Linked DNA regions of Arcticibacter tournemirensis. The main gene of each other region encodes a partner of the protein of the gene in region 3 in a complex. Links are inferred from orthologs where the notes say so. Each region holds a gene or a part of one and is shown on either strand. Other genes may lie near its edges. The genes, in order: scpB, smc and BDE36_RS22970.

Region 1 (3,053 bases), on a different replicon or contig from region 3:
AAACAATATAACCGTCAACTATATAGCCTTAGATTACAGTCATCCCTCTCACATTCTTTATGGGTACAAGCTCAATCACGATTCCAGATGGTTTGAAACCCAGGGGAATACATTAGAATTTGGGTCCCTGGAGCCAGGAAAGTATCTTCTCGAAATCAGAGCAAAGGGTTTGGATACAAAATGGGGCGCCCCTGTTAAAATACAATTTACAGTGTACCCTCCATTTTGGAAAACATGGTGGTTTATCCTGCTTTCCGGTTTGGTTTTTGCCACCCTCCTGTTTTTCCTGATCCGTTATTATTTCAGGACCAAGCAGACTGAAGAAAAGGAAAAGCTGATTACTAAAACACGTATAATTTCTTTGGAGCAACAAGCATTGCAGGCGATGATGAATCCTCATTTTATCTTTAATGTAATGAATTCCATACAGTATTTTATTAACACAAAGGAAAATACCATGGCGAACCAGGTACTAACTGGTTTTGCCCGCCTCATCCGGAAGAACCTGGATATATGCAATAAGAGCTATATAAGCGTTGAAGAAGAGGTGAGCTATCTCGCCCTTTATCTCTCATTAGAAAAAATGAGATTCGGCGAAAAGATGAATTATAGTATAGACGTCGATAAGGAAATAGATCACCAGCAAATGTATATTCCATCTATGCTATTACAGCCGTATGTTGAGAACGCGATATGGCATGGCATCATGCCTAAAGATAGTCCTGGGACCATCAAAATATCCATCCGGAAACGGAATGACGAGCTAAACATAGAAATAGCGGACGACGGCGTTGGGATAGAGAATTCAAAAAAGCTTAAAACCGGCGATCATATTAGCAGGGGAATGCGGTTAACCGAGCAGCGGGTACTTTTGTTAAATAAATTCAAACGCGAACAAATCAAAATAGACGTAAGCCAGGTTCCTTCGGGCGGAACAAAAGTGCAGATTTGCATCCCTCTTAAACCGTTTACTAATTAATACGTACCGGATACTCAATACAGAAGTATCGAAATAGTAATTACCGTAATATTGTAATGTGTATCTGCAATTTTAAGGATTAAAAATATTTTATCTAAGTGTGTGTTTAGCGGCTGAAGCTTCCCAAAAGTTTCACCGCTTTTTTTTTGTTCTATCCCTTTTAAAAGAAGAGGGGAACGGGAGCGTTTTTGGCACGAAGTGCTACATTTATATTCTGTTTCTGAAAACACTTCTGAAAATTTATATAAGTTTGCCGCTGAAAAGTGGAAGATATAAGATTAAATATAGAAGCGCTCGTATTCGCTTCTGAACAAAGCTTGCCTGTTAAAGAAATCCAGGCTGTCATACATTCGGGACTTGGAATTGATATCAGCGAGGAGGATATTATTGCTCATTTAAAGGCAATAAAAGAGAAATACGATGGCAACGACTTTGCGATTACGCTGGTTGAGCTCAATGAAGGATATCAGTTCCTGACAAAGCCGGCCCATCATGTGCTGATTCATCAGCTTCAGATTCAACGATCTAAAAAGAAGCTCAGTCAGGCAGCGCTGGAAACTTTGGCTATAATTGCATACAGGCAGCCAGTAACAAAACTGGAGATTGAGCAGATAAGGGGCGTTAATTGCGACTATACACTTCAGAAACTTCTCGAAAAGGAGCTTATCTCTATCACCGGAAAAGCAGAAGCTGCCGGAAAGCCGCTGTTATACGGAACAAGCGCTTTATTTATGGATTATTTTGGAATAAAGAACAATTCAGAATTACCTCAATTAAAGGACATTACGTCGGAAGCTAATGAAATAGGAGAAAAATCTGAATAATTTCATCTTCTCCGTTTCAGTCAAATTGAATTTCTGTTATTTTTGATGCAACGAAAAATAAAATAACATTCAATATTAAATTCTTTTTATTTTTATAGAAGCTTAACCGAATACTTTATTTAAAATGAAAACGCCAAAAAAGAAGCCTGGAACGAGTAAGAGCACAGTAAGCGGCGCTAAAAGTTCTAACATTAAGCCTGCGGATTCAAGAGCGAATAAACGCTTTGCAGATGATGACGATGATGACTTTGACGAACCGTTGGAAGATCTGGGAGAATTCAATGATTTTAATGAGTATGACGACGACGACGAGTATTGATATTAAAAAGTTCGTCCGGTAAGCATTCACAATCTGAATGCTTTTTTATTCTCAGCGATTTAACGCGGGAAACATTGGCATTGGTATTGGATGTTCACGGCAAATAAACAGCCTTGACATCATATTGCTATTTTATGATTATTACTGAAGTAAGGGACAAGAAAACAATAAAGGAATTTTTAAATGTTGCACGGGTAATATACAAAGGAGATCCCGCCTGGGTTTGTCCTCTGGATACCGATATCGAAAACGTTTTCAACCCTGCTAAGAACAATTTTCATAAACATGGGGTGATCACCCGGTGGATTGCCAAAGATGATTCAGGAACCCTTATCGGACGTATAGCAGCCTTTATTAACTACAATAAAGCAGATTCATTTGCCCAGCCTACAGGAGGCATTGGCTTCTTCGAATGTATAAACGATGAAGCAACTGCATTTGCCCTCTTTAATACCGCTAAAGATTGGTTGCAGCAACATGGCATGCAAGCGATGGATGGCCCTATCAACTTTGGCGAAAACGATACATTTTGGGGTTTACTTGTAGAGGGATTCACACAGCCATCGTATGGAATGAATTACAATCCCCCATACTACAAAAAGCTATTTGACAGCTATGGCTTTTTTACATTATACGAGCAGATCACCAACCATCTTGACGTAAATAAGCCGTTTCCTGAACGCTTTACCAAAATTGCTCAATGGGTAATAAAAAAGCCGGGATACCGATTTGAACATCTTAAAGTACAGGAAATCGATCGCTTTGCAGCCGATTTCATGGAAATATATAATGACGCATGGGAAGACTTTGACAACTTTGTACCTATCCGTAAAGAAACCATAGGAGAAGCCTTCAATAAAATGAAGATACTCATGGATGAAAATTTGATATGGTTTTCTTACGTCAATAACGAACCGGCATCCTTTGTAAT
Region 2 (4,308 bases), on a different replicon or contig from region 3:
GCAGCCATCCGGTTACCCTCAGTCGCCGTTTTTCTGCCCTGATATTTATCAGAGGACAGCTCTTTAACATCATTTAATAAAGACTGGCATCTGCCCGCAAAACAAGCAGAAAGAAGAATACCCAGAATAACCAGACTCCTGATCATACAATCAATACTTTTAACAGACTTATAACCTATAACTTTCCACTCTTCACTTTAAACTCTCAACTCCACTTTAAACTCTCAACTCACCTCTGCCGGATATTCCCTCAAATCCACCGCCACAACCCGCGAGATACCCTGCTCAACCATAGTTACACCATAAACGATGTCTGTACTCGCTATAGTACGTTTGTTATGCGACACCACTATAAACTGCGATTCAGAGGAGAATTTACGGATAATATTATTGAACTTGTCGATGTTCGTATCATCCAGCGGTGCATCTACCTCATCGAAAATACAGAAAGGAGCCGGTTTTAGCAGGTATAGCGAAAAGAGCAGGGCTGTTGCCGTTAATGTCTTTTCTCCTCCCGAGAGCTGATTTATAGACAGAGGGCGTTTCCCCTTGGGGCGTGCAATGATATCGATGTCCGACTCGAGAGGATTCTCGGGATCAGAGAGTATCAGGTCACAGCTGTCCTCTTCGTTGAAGAGCGAACGGAACACGCGGATGAAGTGATCCCGGACCTGCAAAAAGGCATCCATGAATTTGCTCTTCGCGCTGTCGTCTATCTCCCTGATTGTCTCCATCAGCGAAGCCTTTGCCTCCAGCAGGTCCTTTTTCTGCCCCTGAATAAAGGAATAGCGCTCGTTCATTTCCTTATAAGCCTCCATAGCCATCGAGTTGATAGCGCCGAAGTCATCCAGCTGGCGTTTAAGCTTATCAGTTCTTTCCTTAAGGTCGGTTTCATTCTCTCCTTCAGGGATCTCCGCGTCAAGAAGGTCGGCAATATCAATCGAAAACTCTATCGACAGTCTTTCTTTCAACGCGTTCAGTTCCAGCCGCAGACTCGTCTTTTTCTCCTTCAGCTCGTTTCCGATCAGTTCCGACTGTTCCTTTTTACGCCGCAATGCAGAAACAGCATTTTCCGTTTCTGTTATCACACCTCTCGATTGATAATACTCCTGTTCAGCTTCACGTACGCCCTTTTCAAACTCTTCTTTCTGAACATACATGGCTATCAGATCTTCATCCGAATGATCCACATGCTGCAGTGTTTCGTTGATCTCCGACCGGGTTTTTTCGAGTTCTGTGCCGTTGGTGGCGATTCTGGTATCGAGTCCCTGCTGCTGGCTGTCGCGGTAGTCCAGGTCTTTCTCTATTCCTGAAACTTTATTTTGCTGCTGATGGAAGCGGATGTTCTCCTGGTTCCAGGCTGTTGCCCGTTCTGTTACCAGCTCCGCAAGTTCGTGATAAGCCTGCTGTTTTTCAGCAAGCATGTTGCTCATTTCCTGCTTTTTATCTTTTAGCCGGTTTAGCTCAGGACCGGCTTTCTCAAGCTCTTCGTTCAGCGACCGGATCTTTTGTTCAATATCCTGCTTACGGTTTTGGCTGTTCTGAATAAATGTAGTATACTGCTCCTGTCGCGTTTGCAGGGATATAAGTTCGTTATTCAGCCGGTTTGTATCCTGCTGTAATAACCGTATTTCTTCCTTTTTTGAACTCGATCGCAAGGTGCCCGACTTCTGAACCTCTTGCTCGATTGAAGTTTTGAGCACACTGATCTTATTTTCAAGAGCCCTGATCTCTTTGGCAAGGTTCTCAAGATTCTTCGCCCGGCCGATACGCTTGCCTTCAAAGAGTCCCACAGAGCCGCCAGCCATGGTAATACGGCTTTTAATAAACTTACCGCTGCCACTGAGGATAACGACGTTTTTATCAGGAAGAATGCTGCCTAGCTCTTCCTCATCGCCGGTAGTCAGAATAAATACATTTCTGAGGAGCTGACGGCAAAGCCTGCTGTATTTTTCTTCAACATCTATGATGCTGAGGGCAGGAATAAGGTTGCTTCCCACCATATCAAGCGCCGAAGGCTCAGGCCCTGCGTCCAGGGCTGCAAGAATAAAGAAGTTTGCCCTGCCCTTGGATGAGTCGCTGAGCAGCCGTATGGCCTGAACGGCCTCCGCATGAGTCTCCACCACATAGTGGTTCATCACAGGCTCCAGGTAGTTCTCAATCGCGATACGGTACTCTTCCTTACAGAAAAGAACATCCGACAGGAGAGGAGCCTGTTTTGCCCATCCCGTGTTCTTCTTCAGAAACCGTATTGATTCAGGGAATCCTTCAAGGTTGTCTACAAGCGATTTTGTCAGGTTATATTCATTCTGTTTGGCGTCAAGCTTTCGGCTTTCTGCCGACAGTTGTTCCTTATGTCTGTTTAGCTGTTCGTCGGTCGACTTGATCTGCAGTTCCAGATCATCCTCGTACATCTGAGCTGCCTCAAGCTCTTCCTTTTTGATCTTCAGCTTGTTGTCGAGTTCGGATATCGCTTTATTGAACTCGTTCAGCTCCGTTTCTTTCGATTCTGTATCTGCGATATTGCGCCTGCTTTCCTGCAAAAGAGCATCCTTCTGAATATTCAAGACCGTCAGGTCCTTTTCGACCTTATAGACCTCGTTCTGCAGTTCATTGTTTTGCTTTACAAAACTGTCAAGAGCCGTTTTGGAGGATTGTTGCTGCAAGCGCATTTCATCCAGCTCGGCTTTCTTTTCTGAAAGGCCGGAGCTGATGGCGTTTAGCTTTTCGCTCTCCTGAAGATGTTCTTCATTCAGCCGCTTAATGTTGTAGATAACATGATTCAGCTGATTTTTATCCTTGTCGAGTTCCTCACTCAGACGTTTTTCCTTATCCTGCAAAAAACGCAGCTGTTCATTCTTAATCTTTTTTTCGCTCTCGTAAGCACGTATTTTTGAAGTAAACTCATTAGCCGCCTTCTGCTGGGCCGACAAGTTTTTCTCTTTTGTGATATTTTCGGTCTTAAATTGCTGAAGGGCCGCTTCTAGCTTATCGATTTCTGCAATGATACCGCTTTTTTCGACGTTGTGACGCTCCTCCTGCTCATCAAGCTTCTCCAATGATTCCCTGAAGCCCGTAATCCGGAACGAAGCAAGTGTCACGCTGAGGGACTGGTACTGTTCTTTAAGCTTGTAATACCGTTCTGCTTTTTTAGCCTGGTTTTCGAGTGTTTTGAGATTCTTCTCTATTTCAAACAGCAGGTCTTCAACCCGGCTCAGGTCAGCCTCCGTATCTTTCAGCTTATTAAACGTCTGCTTTTTCCGAAGCTTATATTTCGAAATTCCCGACGACTCCTCAAATAAAGCTCGCCTTGAACCTTCTTTGTTCGCAATGATCTCGTCGATCATTTTCAACTCAATAATAGAGTAGGAGTCAGATCCGATACCAGTGTCGAGAAAGAGATCTGTAATGTCTTTAAGCCGGCAATGAACATCATTCAGCCGGTACTCGCTTTCTCCGCTGCGGTATAACTTACGGGTAATGGTAACATGCGCGAACTCGGTAGGGAGGATGTTCTTTGTATTGTCGAAGGTTAACGAAACCTCTGCAAGCTGTGATGGCTTGCGCGTTTTGGTGCCGTTAAAAATGATGTTCTCCATTTTTTCGGAACGCAGCGCCTTCGTGCTCTGTTCGCCAAGCACCCAGCGGATAGCATCTACCACATTAGATTTTCCGCAGCCATTAGGTCCGGCAATAGCCGTAATCCCTTCATTAAAATTTATAGTGATTTTGTCGCCAAAGCTCTTAAAGCCCTTAATCTCCAGCTTCGTTAATTGCATCCTTAGTTTTGTTCTCTTTCCCCTTTTATTATAACCTATTGGTTGTCAAAATAACCAGGCAAATGTACATGAAGTTTTTGATGCTACACACGCACGAATAAAAATAGGATTAAGGCCGGTTTATTATGAGTACAAAACGTAAGACAGTATCTGACCATATAGTCTTCAACCAATCTCCCCAACAAAAAATAACTTCTTTCATCTATCAATAGAAACCACTAACTTTAACAGATGGAGTATTTGCCTTTCGTTATTGGTATAATCATTGCTGCATATAAGCTTTACAGCAATTTTCAAGAGGAACAGGAGAAAGCGCGTAAGCGAAATCCTTCTCTTCCAACAAAACAGAGCGAAGCTGATGAGACTTCTAATCCTCAGAAAAAGCAAGTATCCGAGCCGCGTCCTTCTATGCCACCACACAGACCGGTTGTCTCCTGGCCTCAAAGTCCTTCGATACCTGCTCCAAAACCTCAGGCTAAGCCTGAACCCGTTTTAGTAAGGGAAGCCACTAATCCGCAGCGTCCTTATG
Region 3 (3,124 bases):
CAGCTTGGGTCCCGGAATGTTGCGAAGGTCTTTTAAGACTTTGACCAATTGCTTTACATCATGTCCGTCTATTGGGCCGAAATAACGGAAATTAAGAGCTTCGAAAAGATTGCTCTCCTTCAGTAAAGTTCCCTTGATGCTTTTTTCTATTTTCTTGACTACCTGAAGGGCATTCGGGCCTAGTTCGGAAAGCTTTGCAAGCACATGCCCGATATCATCACGGAACCGGTTATACTGCCTGGAAGTTGTGATAGCAGTAAGGTACTCTTTCAAGGCACCTACGTTTGGATCTATAGACATACAGTTATCATTGAGTATCACCAAAAGATTGGAGTTCTCGATGCCTGCATGATTAAGCGCTTCAAATGCCAGCCCTGCCGTCATTGCGCCGTCGCCAATCACTGCAACATGCTGCCTGTCTTTTTCGCCGTTATGATTCGAAGCTACGGCCATCCCTAATGCAGCCGATATCGAAGTAGAAGAATGCCCTACACCAAACGTGTCATATTCGCTTTCACCGCGCTTAGGAAAGCCGCTGATTCCTTTATATACTCTATTAGTATGAAAAACAGAACGCCGCCCCGTCAGAATTTTATGACCGTAAGCCTGATGGCCTACATCCCAAACGAGCTGGTCGTATGGAGTATTGAGAACGTAGTGCAAGGCCACCGACAGCTCTACAACGCCAAGGCTGGCACCAAAGTGACCTCCATTTACAGAAACCACGTCAATAATATACTGACGCAATTCTTTGCAAAGTCGTTCCAGATCGGCCTCACTAAGTTTCTTTAAATCAGATGGGTAGTTAATGTTTTCTAACAGTTCGCCCGCCTTTACTTCCATACTGTAGCAGCGTAAAATTTAAAACCACAAAGTAACTCAATAATATTTAGAAAATATTGTTTGCTACTCTTTTATTTAATATTCCTGTTACAAAATCAATATACGAATAATTTCCGTGCTTGAGAAGCAGCTTTTCTACCATTCAAACTATCTGAACCGGTAATAATCACAGTAAAATGTCAGCTTATCTCAATGCCTTCGAAGAACAGTTTTATAGATGAAATTAAATCTTTATTTTTGAGCCACTTGTGATACAGAATGATACTTTCGACATCAGACTACCCCAGTTTGAAGGCCCATTTGACCTCCTTCTGTTCTTTATTGAGCGGGATGAGCTTGATATTCATTCTATTCCGATAGCAAAGATCACCGACGATTTCCTCGCTTATATCCAACAAATGAACGCATTAAATATTGAACTCGCCAGTGAGTTCATTTTTGTTGCTGCTACTTTAATGCGTATCAAGGCAAGGATGCTACTTCCCAGACCAGATATGGATGAAAACGGGAACGAGATGGACCTGAAACGCGACCTTGTTCAAAAACTGTTAGAATATAAAAAGTTTAAAGCAGTTTCGGAAGAGTTTCGAATACTTGAGGACATGCGGTTTAAACAAGAAAAACGGGGAAATATAGCATCGGATCTTGAACTTATTGCTGAAACCTCCGAGCCGGGTGAAGAACTCTCAACTATAGGGTTATACCGCCTGATGCTCATCTATGATAAAGCAATATCCCGATATAAACAGCGTAGTACCGATGCTACGCATACCGTAGTACAGTATCCATATACTATCGAACAGCAGAAACGAATCATTTCTGAAATGCTCAGGCTTAATAAAAAAATGGATTTTTCAGAGATCGTAAAAAATTCGGAGAATAGAGTACATTTTATATACAACTTCCTTGCAGTTCTGGAAATGCTGCAGCAACAGCTGATATCCATACAGACAGGTCTTGGATTTAATAACTTTTGGGTAACAGAAAAACCGGAACCGGCATTTGAATAATTTTAACAATCAAATACTAATGAACAAAGACAACGTTGTTTTTAAACTCATCGAACAAGAGCAGGAACGCCAGGAAAGCGGCATTGAATTAATTGCATCAGAGAATTTTGTAAGCAAACAAGTAATGGAAGCCGCCGGATCGGTGCTTACAAACAAGTATGCAGAGGGTTTGCCCGGCAAACGTTATTATGGAGGTTGTGAAATAGTTGATGAGGTTGAAACTATAGCTATAGAACGTGCGAAAAAATTATTTGGCGCTGAGTGGGCAAACGTGCAGCCACATGCCGGCGCACAGGCAAACTCCGCAGTTTTTCTTGCACTCCTGAAGCCGGGCGATAAAATCCTCGGATTTGACCTTTCGCATGGAGGTCACCTAACGCATGGCTCTGCAGTAAATTCATCAGGCAAACTTTACTCTCCTCACTTTTATGGCGTAAGTAAAGAAACGGGCTTGATTGATTATAAGAAACTCGAAGAAGTTGCTTTAACTGAAAAGCCTAAACTGATTATATGCGGTGCATCGGCATACTCAAGAGAATGGGATTATAAATTCATTAGGGAAGTGGCTGATAAGGTAGGCGCGCTTGTACTTGCCGATATTTCTCATCCCGCAGGATTGATTGCGAAGGGACTTTTGGACAATCCTCTTCCGCATTGCCACGTAGTTACCACCACTACTCACAAGACACTCAGGGGGCCGCGGGGAGGTATGATCATGCTGGGCAAAGATTTCGAAAATCCTTTCGGGCTCAAAACTCCCAAGGGAGAGACCCGTATGATGTCATCGCTGCTTGATATGGCGGTATTTCCTGGTACGCAGGGCGGGCCGCTCGAGCACATCATTGCAGCAAAGGCTGTAGCTTTCGGCGAAGCACTGAGTGATGAATACGGAGAATACGCGCTTCAGGTGAAAAAGAATGCTGCAGCAATGGCAAAAGCGCTTACCGAAAGAGACTATCAAATTATTTCGGGCGGCACAGATAATCATCTGATGCTGATAGATCTGAGAAATAAAAATATAACTGGGAAAGTGGCCGAAGCTGCCCTTCAGCAGGCGCATATTACCGTGAACAAAAACATGGTTCCATTTGATGATAAGTCACCTTTCATTACCTCAGGGATACGTGTTGGTACTGCGGCAATAACTACCAGGGGTCTTAAGGAAGAGCATATGGTAAAAATCGTTGAATTTATCGACTCGGTTATCACCGACGCCAATAATAGCAGCAAGCTTGAAAGCATCAGAAACGAAGTAAAGTCAATGATGTCCG

The links.
Region 1: BDE36_RS22970 (region 3) and scpB share a complex: the UniProt entries of both Bacillus subtilis proteins name them as parts of the cohesin-like complex. The link is inferred for Arcticibacter tournemirensis from one-to-one orthologs.
Region 2: the proteins of BDE36_RS22970 (region 3) and smc are in contact, whole or in part, in a crystal structure (PDB 3ZGX), measured with the Bacillus subtilis proteins. The link is inferred for Arcticibacter tournemirensis from one-to-one orthologs.

What each region holds. Positions count from the first base shown.
Region 1 is NZ_VFPL01000001.1:2,144,995-2,148,047, reverse strand. What follows is about bases 127-3,022. They hold scpB (SMC-Scp complex subunit ScpB), read left to right. Parts: upstream 127-1,242; coding sequence 1,243-1,803; downstream 1,804-3,022. Other genes in these bases: BDE36_RS09065 (GNAT family N-acetyltransferase), read left to right, coding at 2,257-3,022; BDE36_RS09070 (hypothetical protein), read left to right, coding at 1,928-2,122; BDE36_RS09080 (sensor histidine kinase), read left to right, coding at 127-979. In the rest of the region: more of BDE36_RS09080, read left to right, coding at 1-126; more of BDE36_RS09065, read left to right, coding at 3,023-3,053. UniProt on the Bacillus subtilis protein: Participates in chromosomal partition during cell division. May act via the formation of a condensin-like complex containing Smc and ScpA that pull DNA away from mid-cell into both cell halves.
Region 2 is NZ_VFPL01000001.1:4,398,563-4,402,870, reverse strand. Bases 25-4,175 are described here. They hold smc (chromosome segregation protein SMC), read right to left. Parts: upstream 3,780-4,175; coding sequence 225-3,779; downstream 25-224. Other genes in these bases: BDE36_RS18430 (hypothetical protein), read left to right, coding at 4,011-4,175; BDE36_RS18440 (M20/M25/M40 family metallo-hydrolase), read right to left, coding at 25-146. In the rest of the region: more of BDE36_RS18440, read right to left, coding at 1-24; more of BDE36_RS18430, read left to right, coding at 4,176-4,308. UniProt on the Bacillus subtilis protein: Required for chromosome condensation and partitioning.
Region 3 is NZ_VFPL01000002.1:344,756-347,879, forward strand. Bases 6-2,972 are described here. They hold BDE36_RS22970 (segregation and condensation protein A), read left to right. Parts: upstream 6-1,091; coding sequence 1,092-1,853; downstream 1,854-2,972. Other genes in these bases: dxs (1-deoxy-D-xylulose-5-phosphate synthase), read right to left, coding at 6-843; glyA (serine hydroxymethyltransferase), read left to right, coding at 1,873-2,972. Outside these bases: more of dxs, read right to left, coding at 1-5; more of glyA, read left to right, coding at 2,973-3,124. UniProt on the Bacillus subtilis protein: Participates in chromosomal partition during cell division. May act via the formation of a condensin-like complex containing Smc and ScpB that pull DNA away from mid-cell into both cell halves.